Regions from separate parts of the Roseibium sp. 10G30-5 genome, predicted to be linked through region 1. Evidence: riboswitches for the same ligand, from Rfam matches in the RefSeq annotation. Region 1 holds a riboswitch; each other region holds the start of a gene.

Region 1 (3,270 bases):
TGGCTTGTCAGATGAAGGGCGCCAACCACGACTTTTCTGGGCTTGGCCAGAGCCGGGGCACTCAATCCTGTGACTGCGGCAGCGCCGAGCAGACCCAGTGTCTGCCGTCTATTGATGAAAACCATGATTTCCTCCCAGTTGATCTTTTGGTCTTATTTCAACGTCGCGGTGTCATCGGCAGTCTCTGCAAGGCTCTGATGAGCGGACGTTATATTTGAGATTTTCGCATGTTCGGCGGGACCCGCTGTCAGACAGACGCGTGTCTGGAAGCCGGCGGTGGTCGCGTGGAAGACGGCTGCCGGGTTACTGCAACAAGGGAGCATATGATCACACTGTCGCCCTCCCGCGCGCCAAAGATCATCGGATGCCCAATTCCAAAAAGGTGAGATGTTGTTAGTGCCTTGGCAGGAACGGCTGTCAAGCAACAAACCCGATGCGAGTGGTCTGCATGTCGCAGGAAACAACGCATTTTCATCATGTCGTAAGGGCAGTTTCAGTCCTGCTTGTTCGCCTGCCGCTTGCCAAAGCGGACAGCTCTTCAGGGCACGGGGCGGGTCAAGACGACTGGCTATCGGTCGGCTGGTGTTGGATCCAGCGTGTCGTACCCTTTCAGGCGATAGATGAGATACGATAGTGCCCAGGCGAAAATAAAAACACCGATGATGGCGAAGCCGAGATTGTTGAAATTGTCATTCAAATCGCCGATGTCTGCCCAGATGCCACTGGACAGGTTCAGTTCCCGTGAGATCAGACCGAGGGTCTCGACCCCGCCGATGAACAGGGCGACCACCACGGCCACGAGTGTGATGCACAAATTGTAGTAGAGTTTGCGCACGGGGCGCACGAAGGCCCATTCATAAGCGCCGAGCATCAAGATGCCATCGGTCGTGTCGACCAGAGACATGCCGGCGGCAAAGAGGACGGGGAAGACCAGAATGACCCAGATTGAGAGGCCTTGTGAGACCTGACTGGCGGAGAGCCCCAGAAGGCTGATTTCGGTTGCCGTATCAAAGCCCAGACCGAACAGGAACCCCAGTGGCAACATCCACAGCGGGTTGGAGACAAGCCGGAAGAGGGGGCGAAACAATCGGGCCAGAAAGCCGCGTTTGTTCAACAGCAGATCCAGATCCTCTTCCTCATAAGGCAGACCCTTGCGTACCTTTTTGAAGGCGCTCCAGACACCCCGCAAGATGACGATGTTCATCGCCGCGATTACAAAGAGAAACAGCGCTGAAATAAGCGTGGAGACGACGCCGCCGACACTTTGCCATGCGGTGAATTCGCCTTGAAGCATCATCGCCGCAGCGGCAACTGCAGCGCAGACGATCAAGACAACGGCCGAGTGGCCGATTGCAAAGAAGAAGCCGACGGAGACCGGGCGCTTGCCGTCTTGCATCAGTTTGCGGGTAACATTGTCGATGGCCGCGATGTGGTCTGCATCGACGGCATGGCGCAGGCCGAAGCCCCAGGCCACAAGCCCGGTGCTCAACAGCAATGGTTGCGCGTCAAATGCGATGAAAGCCCAGACCCATGCGCCAATGTTGAAGAGGGCCAGAAACGCATAAATGCTGATGATGCGTAATCGTAATGTGCCTGTGCGAGGGGGAGCGGATGGCAGGCAAGATGTGTCGGTCATGAAAAACTCGAGCGTTTGGTCGTCTCCGCAACCGTGCCGGGGCGCTCGTCACCACCCACGACGCATTGAAACACCCCGCCCAATGGGGTTGCGCAGACCATTGTCGACGGCAAGGTTTCCTGGCTCGCGGATCCCTGCTGACAGCCGACCTTCCCAGTTGCCCAGTGGTCTTCTTGGTGTCAGCTCCTCGCTTACAGTTGCGGGGGCAGTTGTGGCCTTGGGGACAAATCCCGCACCACATTCCCTTTTCCATCTCCCTTGCTGCTAGCACGTTTGCGCGGCTTCAGCCATGGCCTTGGTCCCCGGGGAGGTTGATCCTGCGTCACCTACCTGTTCGTAAATTGTCTGGCGTCTTCCGGTTTGAAGATAAAAGCGGCGCAGGTGGAAGCCTGCGCCGATGGTTGATCACATGCTTGAGCCGGTTATGCCGGATGCAACTGCTCAGGCTTTGCCGAATGGATTGGCGCAGCGCAAGACCGGGGCTGTCGTCAGCTTGTCCGCGTCTTCGGATGCGATGCCGTTGACGGTAAAGGTGACCGTTTCTCCCGGCAGCAGCGTCACGAGTTGATCGTTGACGGTTGCGTCGCCAGATAGACGGTCCGGAAACAACGCCAGGTCGCGCAGCAGAGTTCTGGCGGTGATCCGCACGCTATGGCCATTGAGGCCGGAGCGCACGTCTGCATCCCACATGGGCGCGGGATAGTGCGCATCCTTGTCGCGGACGAAGAACCAGTCTGCCCGGCGCGTGCCATCGGCGGCCTCTGCCACGATCAATTCTGCCGCTGCAGCCTCTGCCGTGATGAGCGCGCGCTCCAGCCGGATGGCCTGCTTGTCACGCGCGGCAACGGAAAGCTCGCAGGTTACCTCTGCCTTGACCGACCCATCAAAGCCCAGGCGCTTGATGTTCAGCGTCGTTGTCCACTCCTCATCCGTCTCGTTGTCGGCATGCAACCACAACGGGGCGTCCGGGCGATCATTTTCCGGCTGAATGGTCAGCAAGCGGTCGGCGTAGGTGCGCTTCAACTCATACCAGAGTGGCTTGGGACGGCCATCACCGTCGACGGCTGCCCAACTTGTCACGGGCCAGCAATCGTTGATCTGCCAGACCAGTGTACCCATGCAACGCGGTTTCAGACTGCGGTGCCACTCGGCTGACAGACGAATGGCACGGGCCTGATTGAGTTGCGTGACATAAAGCCAGTCATCGAAGCTGTCGGGCAGGGGGAAATGTTCCTGTAGCCGATCATGCAGCTTCTTTTCGCCATTGTCGGCCCGGTTGTGGAAGGCGAGACCGTCGGCTCCCGGCTTCATCTGGTCGTCGGGCAGTGTTCGTTTCCATGTGGCGTAGGTTGCCGGGCCGCCGTGGCCATATTCGGCGATGAAGCGCGGCTTGTGCTTCCGCTGGTGGGTATAGTCCACCTTGTTCGGCAGTGTCCCATTCGTGGTTGCAACCGTGTCGGTCGTCATTGGCCTCCAGATCCCAACTGCCGGACCAGGGGCTGCCGGGCCAGTAGGCTCTGGATGGATCCAGCTCGGCCACGACTTTGGGCAAAAGATCGAAATAGTACTGTGGACCCCAACCCCGTTCGCCGACGATCTTTTGCCATGTATTGCCCTGGCCATCGATGTCGCGC
Region 2 (3,270 bases), 1.3 Mb from region 1:
AAGCGCCAACACCATCATCGGTGCGGCTCTGGGTGCCGGAAACGGTCTGGGGGCAGGCGGATGCGACCGTGCAAGATGCCGTCGACCCGATGATCGCACGGCTTGAAGAGCTATACGGCCCGTGTGATACGCGGCCTTTGCCCATGGGGCGGCTTGAAGATTGCTATGAAACCTTTCGCGTCCTGCAGGCGCATGAAATCTGGAAGACCCATGGCGATTGGGTGACGCGCGTTCAGCCGGCCTTTGGGCCGGGAGTTGCCGAGCGTTTTGCCGCTGCCTCACATATTTCAAATGAAACCGCCGCATTGGCCGACCGGGCACGGCAGGCGATCAGAACTGTCATGGGCACGGTCATGGGAGGTCAGGACGCGGTTTCGCAAGACAGCGGCGTCAAGACCTTGATGGTGATGCCAACAGCGCCGGCACCCGCACCGAAGTTAAGTGCGACCCAGGACGATCTGAATGCCATCCGAGGGCGGATCATGTGCCTGACGTGCATTTCCGGATTGAATGGATTTGCTGAACTGAGTGTGCCTTGGCGCTTTGGTGGGACGTGCGCCAGTTGGGCTGTCACTGATTGGCGGTCCGGGGCAGGACGGCTTTGTTCTTGGTGTCGCACAGGCTTTGATGGCCCGCTGAGTTTCGCAGGTTTCTCCCCCGACAGCGTTTGCTTGCGGGGGAGGTTGTCTCGGTGTCAGCGTGTCGCGTTCATCAGGCGCGAATTGAAAAAGCGTTTCCGCGCCAGTTGGCGCGAGCCCTTGGCTAGCCCCAGCAGTGCGATGTCTGCGAGTGGCTCGAACAAAATGACGGGCAGGTAGGCCAGACCGAATTTTCCGATGGCTGCCAGAGTTGCGATGTGAAAACCTTCCCCATAGATGACCCAGAAGGCGACCCAGACGACAATTCCAGCCTGAGTAGGTGGTCGATAGGAAGAGCGCCTGAGAATATTTCAGGTCGACATAAGCCGTGCGTTTCGGAATAATTTTGTCGGCCAGGAGCGTCAGGCTGAAGAGCGGGACGATCAGCGTGGTCACGTTCATGCCATATTGCGGCAGATCAAAGGGCGCAAAAAACAGTCCTTGCAACAACAGCCCCATTGCAAGTCCGATTGCCGTGGACGCGCCGCCAAAAACTAAAAACAGTGTCGAGGCGAGAATGAGATGCACCTCGGAGACGCCCACCGGATAATGCGGCAATACTTGAAAGAACGAAAAGACCAGAGCGGTCGTGGCAAGGCTGCGGCCTGCAAGCACGCTCAGTGTGCTTTCCTTACGCACTGTGTCTATTACGAGTTTGGCGGTCAGTCCGAAAGAGACCGCGGCCGTTGCGCCGCTGAGGAGCAGTTTTGCGCCAGTGACGACGCCTGGTTCGATATGCATGTGTTCGGTTTCCTTGTGCACCCACCGTGCCGTGAAGACAGAATGGCCCTTAGGCCGTTGAACGATGGCAGGTCTCCTGACTTGCAGCTCTGGCGACACCCTACCTTCCCGGACATATCCAGTGGCTTTGAGGATGCCGCAGCTGCCTACAGTTGCGGGGGCAGTCATGGATTTGATCCCTGGTCTGCGAATCGTACCATGTTCCCTTTTCAGTTCCCCCTCGCTCCGCGAGAAAGAACCACCATCGCAAATACGGATAAGTGGTCTTCGTAGAAATAACAAGAAACAATAAGAGGTTAACTTGTGAGGATCCTTTCTTTGCGTCAAGGACGAGAGAAATGTATTCCGGTTAAATTTATTTTATATATATTTTACAATAACTTATCTTCTCTTTGGCTTTTTTCGAGTGATATTTTTAAACTAGAAATCCAAGTGATGCGCATATATATCGGGAAAATTTTCATGATAAATTTTCCCGATTATTATTCTCTAAACCTGAATGTCTTCATTTTTTCTGTTTAATACTAAATTTTATTTTTAAGTGAAGGCGAAGTTAAGGAGCTTTTAAGTGCCGCTCTTTAGGATTTAACCAATAAACGGCTCTGAGGAGAGGCGTGTAGTGTATTTTTGATGCCGTCGGCTTTTCTCGACGGAGGCATGGGGAGCAAGTCGCATGGCGGGCGGCCCTTGCGTCTGGGCGGTTAAGTCGTGGTTATTCGCCGTTTCCCTTGAAGGTGTTCTGGAGGAAATGGCTGTTTTGAAAGATGAGCCAAGGGTTTGTGCCCGGCTCTGATCTGCGACCTAAATCGGGGCTGATATGACAATTGACTCTCTTACGGCACGGCTTTCCTTTCTTGAAATTCACGAGGAAGATAAGGCCCTCGCCAAGCAAGCTTGGCCCTTGATCGAGGCGCATTTGCCAGACGTGCTTGAGGGGTTTTACAAGCATGCCCGCGCGATTCCGCATCTGGATGAGTTGATTGGGACGCAGGAGGCGCGTCCTGATCAAAGCGCAGTCCAATCACTGGAAGAATCTCTTCACCTCTGGCCTCAGTGCTGAATACCTCGAGAGTGCCAAGCGTATCGGCACGGCCCATGTCAAGATTGATCTGGATCCAACCTGAGTACATCGGCGGTTACTCTTTTGTGCAGGCGCGGCTGACCGATCTCATCGTTCGCAAGAATCGCTTCTCCAGCAAAAAAGCCGTGAAGACCCTGAATGCTGTGACGAAGCTCGTGGCGCTGGACATGGATCTCGCCATCTCGACCTATCATGATCAGATGATCGATAATGCCGCCGACCGTGAGCAACGCATCCGCTCGGCAGTTCAGGACTTCGAGCGCCGCCTGCAAGAAACCGTGGTGGTGTTCGGCGAGGCCGCCAGCGGACTTCTGGAGACCTCCAGCAGCCTGGAAACGGTCGCCGGAACGGTGACAGACCGCATGGCGAGCATGGAAACGCGCAGCACCGAAGTGACCAACAGCATTGCCTCTGGGGCCGCTGCTACAGAGGAAATGACCACGTCCATCGAAGAAATTGGGCGGCAGGCTAGCCAGTCCAGCGACATTACCCGTCACGCGGTTGAAGGCGCACAACGCACAAATGAGTCCGTGCGTGATCTGGCGACGGCGGCGCAGACGGTCGGTTCGGTCATCAGCCTGATTTCGGAAATTGCGGAACAGACCAACCTGTTGGCTCTGAACGCCACCATCGAGGCGGCGCGCGCGGGCGAGGCGGGCAAAGGGTTCGCAGTGGTTGCTGCCGAAGTGAAGGAGCTGGCGACGCAGACATCCAAGGCCACGGATGAAATCTCGACCCAGATTTCTGCCATTCAGACAGCGACGGATGAAGCGGTCCAGGCAATTTCGGAGATTTCCGATACCATCGACA
Region 3 (3,270 bases), 1.3 Mb from region 1:
CAAGTGTTGCCCGAGCCTGCGCAAAGGCCCCTAGCTCCGTGTCGGCAAACGACAGCAGAAGAATGTCGGCGGGATCCTGCGCAAGATCTACCGCGTCACCGCCGTCATCAATCCGCCGGGTCTGGCTTGCCAGAATATGCATGAAATCCCTTCCAGAAACCCTGCATGACAAGGGGAGAGGTCAACACTCCGCCCTGCATCAGGCAGAGTGCACCACGCCACCCAATTCGGCCCGTGCGGCATCGAGATCCAAGCCCTTGAGACCGATGACCACAAGCTGGCCGGATTTTTCAGCGGCTGCAGAAAACCATGTCTCGACCCGTGGCCCAACGGCCTGCACCATGGCGGGTGATGCCTTTCCCTCGATGGCCACAGCACCCTTGATACGCAAGATGCCTTTCAATGCCATCGCCCGCGCAACTTTGTCGGAAGCCTCCTGCATGGAGGTAAAGGCAGCCACTGGAACCACATAACTCTCAAAATCATCATGATGGTGATGATCGTGATGATGATCCTCGTGATCATGGTCTTCATCATGCTCGTGATCATCATCGTGGTGATGGTGATGATGCTCATGGCGATCTGCCATGTCATCTTCTGCCGCGCTGTCGCGCCCCAAAAGCACCTCAATGGGCAACACGCCCTTGCTGGCGGCAATGATCTCGACATTGGGACGAATACCCGCAGCAATGCGGGCTTCAACCTCGGCCAGCTTGTCGTCTGCGACAAGATCAGCCTTGTTCAGCACCACAAGATCGGCACAGGACAACTGATCATGAAACAGCTCATCGACCGGGCTTTCATGGTCCAGCGCCTCATCCTGCTTGCGCTGGTCTTCAAGGGCTGCAAGATCAGCGGCAATCCGCCCCTCCGCCAATGCGGCGGCATCCAGCACCGTCACGACGCCATCAACAGTCACTCTGGTCTTGACACTTGGCCATGAAAACGCCCGCACCAGCGGCTGTGGCAGGGCCAACCCTGAGGTCTCGATAACGATGTGCTCGGGCACCTCCTCGCGTGACAGCAGCATTTCCATGGTCGGCAGAAACTCTTCCGCCACCGTGCAACAGATGCAGCCATTCGTCAGTTCCACAACCTCATCGGCAGAACAACTCGGATCAACACATCCGTTCATCAGAGAGCCGTCAAAACCCATGTCGCCGAACTCATTGACGATCAGGGCAATCTTCTTGCCATTGGCATTCCGCAACAGGTTCCTGATCAGCGTGGTCTTGCCTGCGCCAAGAAAGCCGGTGACAATGGTCGCGGGAATTTTCTGTCCTGGTTTCATAGACTTGGGTCCATTTTCTCAGATGATTTCAAGATGAGCGGCAGGCCTGCCGCAACAAAAGTAACGCGCGTGCAAACCGCGGCCAACTGCTGATTAAGACGGCCTTGCGCATCGCGAAATCGGCGCGACAGCACGCTTTCCGGCACAAGCCCCATGCCCACTTCATTCGACACGAGCACCACGGGTCCTGCGGGATTTTCCAGACAGGCACAAAGCACATCAACGGCGGCTTCAACGTCGTGCTGATGGTAGATGAGATTGTTGAGCCAAAGGGTCAGACAGTCGATGAGGATCACCTGTGAAGGATCGCCACACCGATGCAGCACGCCGCATAGATCCAACTCTTCTTCAATAGTGAGCCAGCCCGCACCACGTTGGGCCTTGTGCTGGGCAATACGGTCGTCCATCTCCGCATCAATGACCGGCGAGGTTGCGACATAGAGGCGCCGAAGGCCGCTGCGCGTCGCCAGATCTTCTGCAAAGCGACTTTTGCCGGAGCGCGCACCGCCTAGAACCAGGTGAGCATGGGTCATGGCATCCTCCCGCACGAGGGCACCGACACAGAACAGCATTGTTCACCGGCAGCGGACAGGGCACGGCACATCATCCTGCACTCAGGCGCAGGACAAGCCTGTTGATCGTCTCCGATCATACTTTCATCTCCTCACCGTCCACCCGACAGCGTCTTCTGATCCATACGGTCGACATGACACGCAGGGCCACGGCCGGTCTCCCTAGCTTACGGCTCGAACAGAGGCCCCGCGCCTTCCCGGATCAGACCAAGTGTCGATCCAGTGACGTTTTGCAGGTCTCCTTGCCGCTTACAGTTGCGGGGGCAGCTACAGCCTTGCCAGCCTCAAAGACCAGCGCACTACATTCCCGTTTCAGCTTCGCCCGCTTGCAGGCAGACGAAACACCGTTGGCCCGCTTCTTGTAACCATTGCCAGAGGCTGACACAAGCATGACGCCTTGCGCCAAAGGATCTCGTAATCACGGGTTCACCGACCGGTTTCGCGTAACCTTGCACACTCTCCTGACATCGTCGCCCTTAGGGCAGCAAGCAAATGCACCCATGTGAAATATATCAAGCAACTGATTTTCCTACGAAAATAATGTTTTCACAGGAGAAGTTCACAATTTTCCAGAAAATAACGCCCGAGGGACTTGGCAAACGGATCAAGCCTTTGATATACGCTTGCCAATCGCCGGGGCGGCACAGATGCTGCCTTGGACTGGTGATCCCCGATAGCTCAGTTGGTAGAGCATTCGACTGTTAATCGAATTGTCGCAGGTTCGAGCCCTGCTCGGGGAGCCACTCTTTTCTCATCTGAATGAGAAAAATGGCTTCGTCATCAGATACAGGTATTCCCCGATAGCTCAGTTGGTAGAGCATTCGACTGTTAATCGAATTGTCGCAGGTTCGAGCCCTGCTCGGGGAGCCACCTTTCTTAAGGTCTGCTCTTCTTTTCTGATAGATCACCACGACCCGCTTGGCCCACCGTCCATGCGGTTTTACAGTATCAAAACCCGCGTTCACACGGCTCTCTGAGGCATTTTGCGTGCAAATCCCGCGCGAAGTGGCATGAGGCAGGCCGTGCACGATATTGATATTTTTGACGATTTCTCGCATTTCATCGATAGTAATTAACAGGATCGTACTTGCGACAAGCCGTCATTTTACAGAGCTATTCCCTGAGAGACCCTCTGAAATATCCGGAAATAAACCGAAGAAACAAAAGCTTATTTCCAATAATGCGCCATTTTAGATCGGTCACCCGCTTATCAATTGTCAAATTTACGCATTGTTGCAGAATCAAGAGCGATGGCGTAAATCAAATCTGTCGCAATCTTCGCAAACGGCACAAAAATAGAGAAAAAGGTCGCTGAACTTAAGACCTTCTTATGCACTTACCTAGCTAGACTGCGGCAGTACAGGTCTCTGCCTGATCAAGAAAGACAGGCGTCAGAATCAAACCGGA

Evidence for each region. Region 1 has a riboswitch for cobalamin ahead of AC0L7U_RS09040 (HoxN/HupN/NixA family nickel/cobalt transporter). Riboswitches for the same ligand answer to the same signal wherever they lie in the genome.
Region 2: linked by a shared signal. The riboswitch ahead of AC0L7U_RS02295 (energy-coupling factor ABC transporter permease) and the one ahead of AC0L7U_RS09040 (HoxN/HupN/NixA family nickel/cobalt transporter) in region 1 are both predicted to bind cobalamin.
Region 3: linked by a shared signal. The riboswitch ahead of cobU (bifunctional adenosylcobinamide kinase/adenosylcobinamide-phosphate guanylyltransferase) and the one ahead of AC0L7U_RS09040 (HoxN/HupN/NixA family nickel/cobalt transporter) in region 1 are both predicted to bind cobalamin.

Annotation. Positions count from the first base shown of each region.
Region 1 is NZ_CM147918.1:1,790,845-1,794,114, reverse strand. Features, by position in the region: gene AC0L7U_RS09045 (ABC transporter substrate-binding protein) at 1-125, opposite strand, end outside; gene AC0L7U_RS09040 (HoxN/HupN/NixA family nickel/cobalt transporter) at 569-1,636, opposite strand; cobalamin riboswitch at 1,729-1,916, opposite strand; gene AC0L7U_RS09035 (hypothetical protein) at 2,078-2,947, opposite strand; gene AC0L7U_RS09030 (glycoside hydrolase family 2 protein) at 2,880-3,270, opposite strand, start outside.
Region 2 is NZ_CM147918.1:448,289-451,558, reverse strand. Features, by position in the region: gene AC0L7U_RS02300 (amidase) at 1-818, shown strand, start outside; partial or broken gene AC0L7U_RS02295 (energy-coupling factor ABC transporter permease) at 704-1,379, opposite strand; cobalamin riboswitch at 1,429-1,640, opposite strand; partial or broken gene AC0L7U_RS02290 (protoglobin domain-containing protein) at 2,197-2,503, shown strand; gene AC0L7U_RS02285 (methyl-accepting chemotaxis protein) at 2,475-3,270, shown strand, end outside.
Region 3 is NZ_CM147918.1:507,276-510,545, forward strand. Features, by position in the region: gene cobN (cobaltochelatase subunit CobN) at 1-142, opposite strand, end outside; gene cobW (cobalamin biosynthesis protein CobW) at 200-1,291, opposite strand; gene cobU (bifunctional adenosylcobinamide kinase/adenosylcobinamide-phosphate guanylyltransferase) at 1,288-1,824, opposite strand; cobalamin riboswitch at 1,998-2,227, opposite strand; tRNA gene AC0L7U_RS02590 (tRNA-Asn) at 2,531-2,606, shown strand; tRNA gene AC0L7U_RS02595 (tRNA-Asn) at 2,658-2,733, shown strand.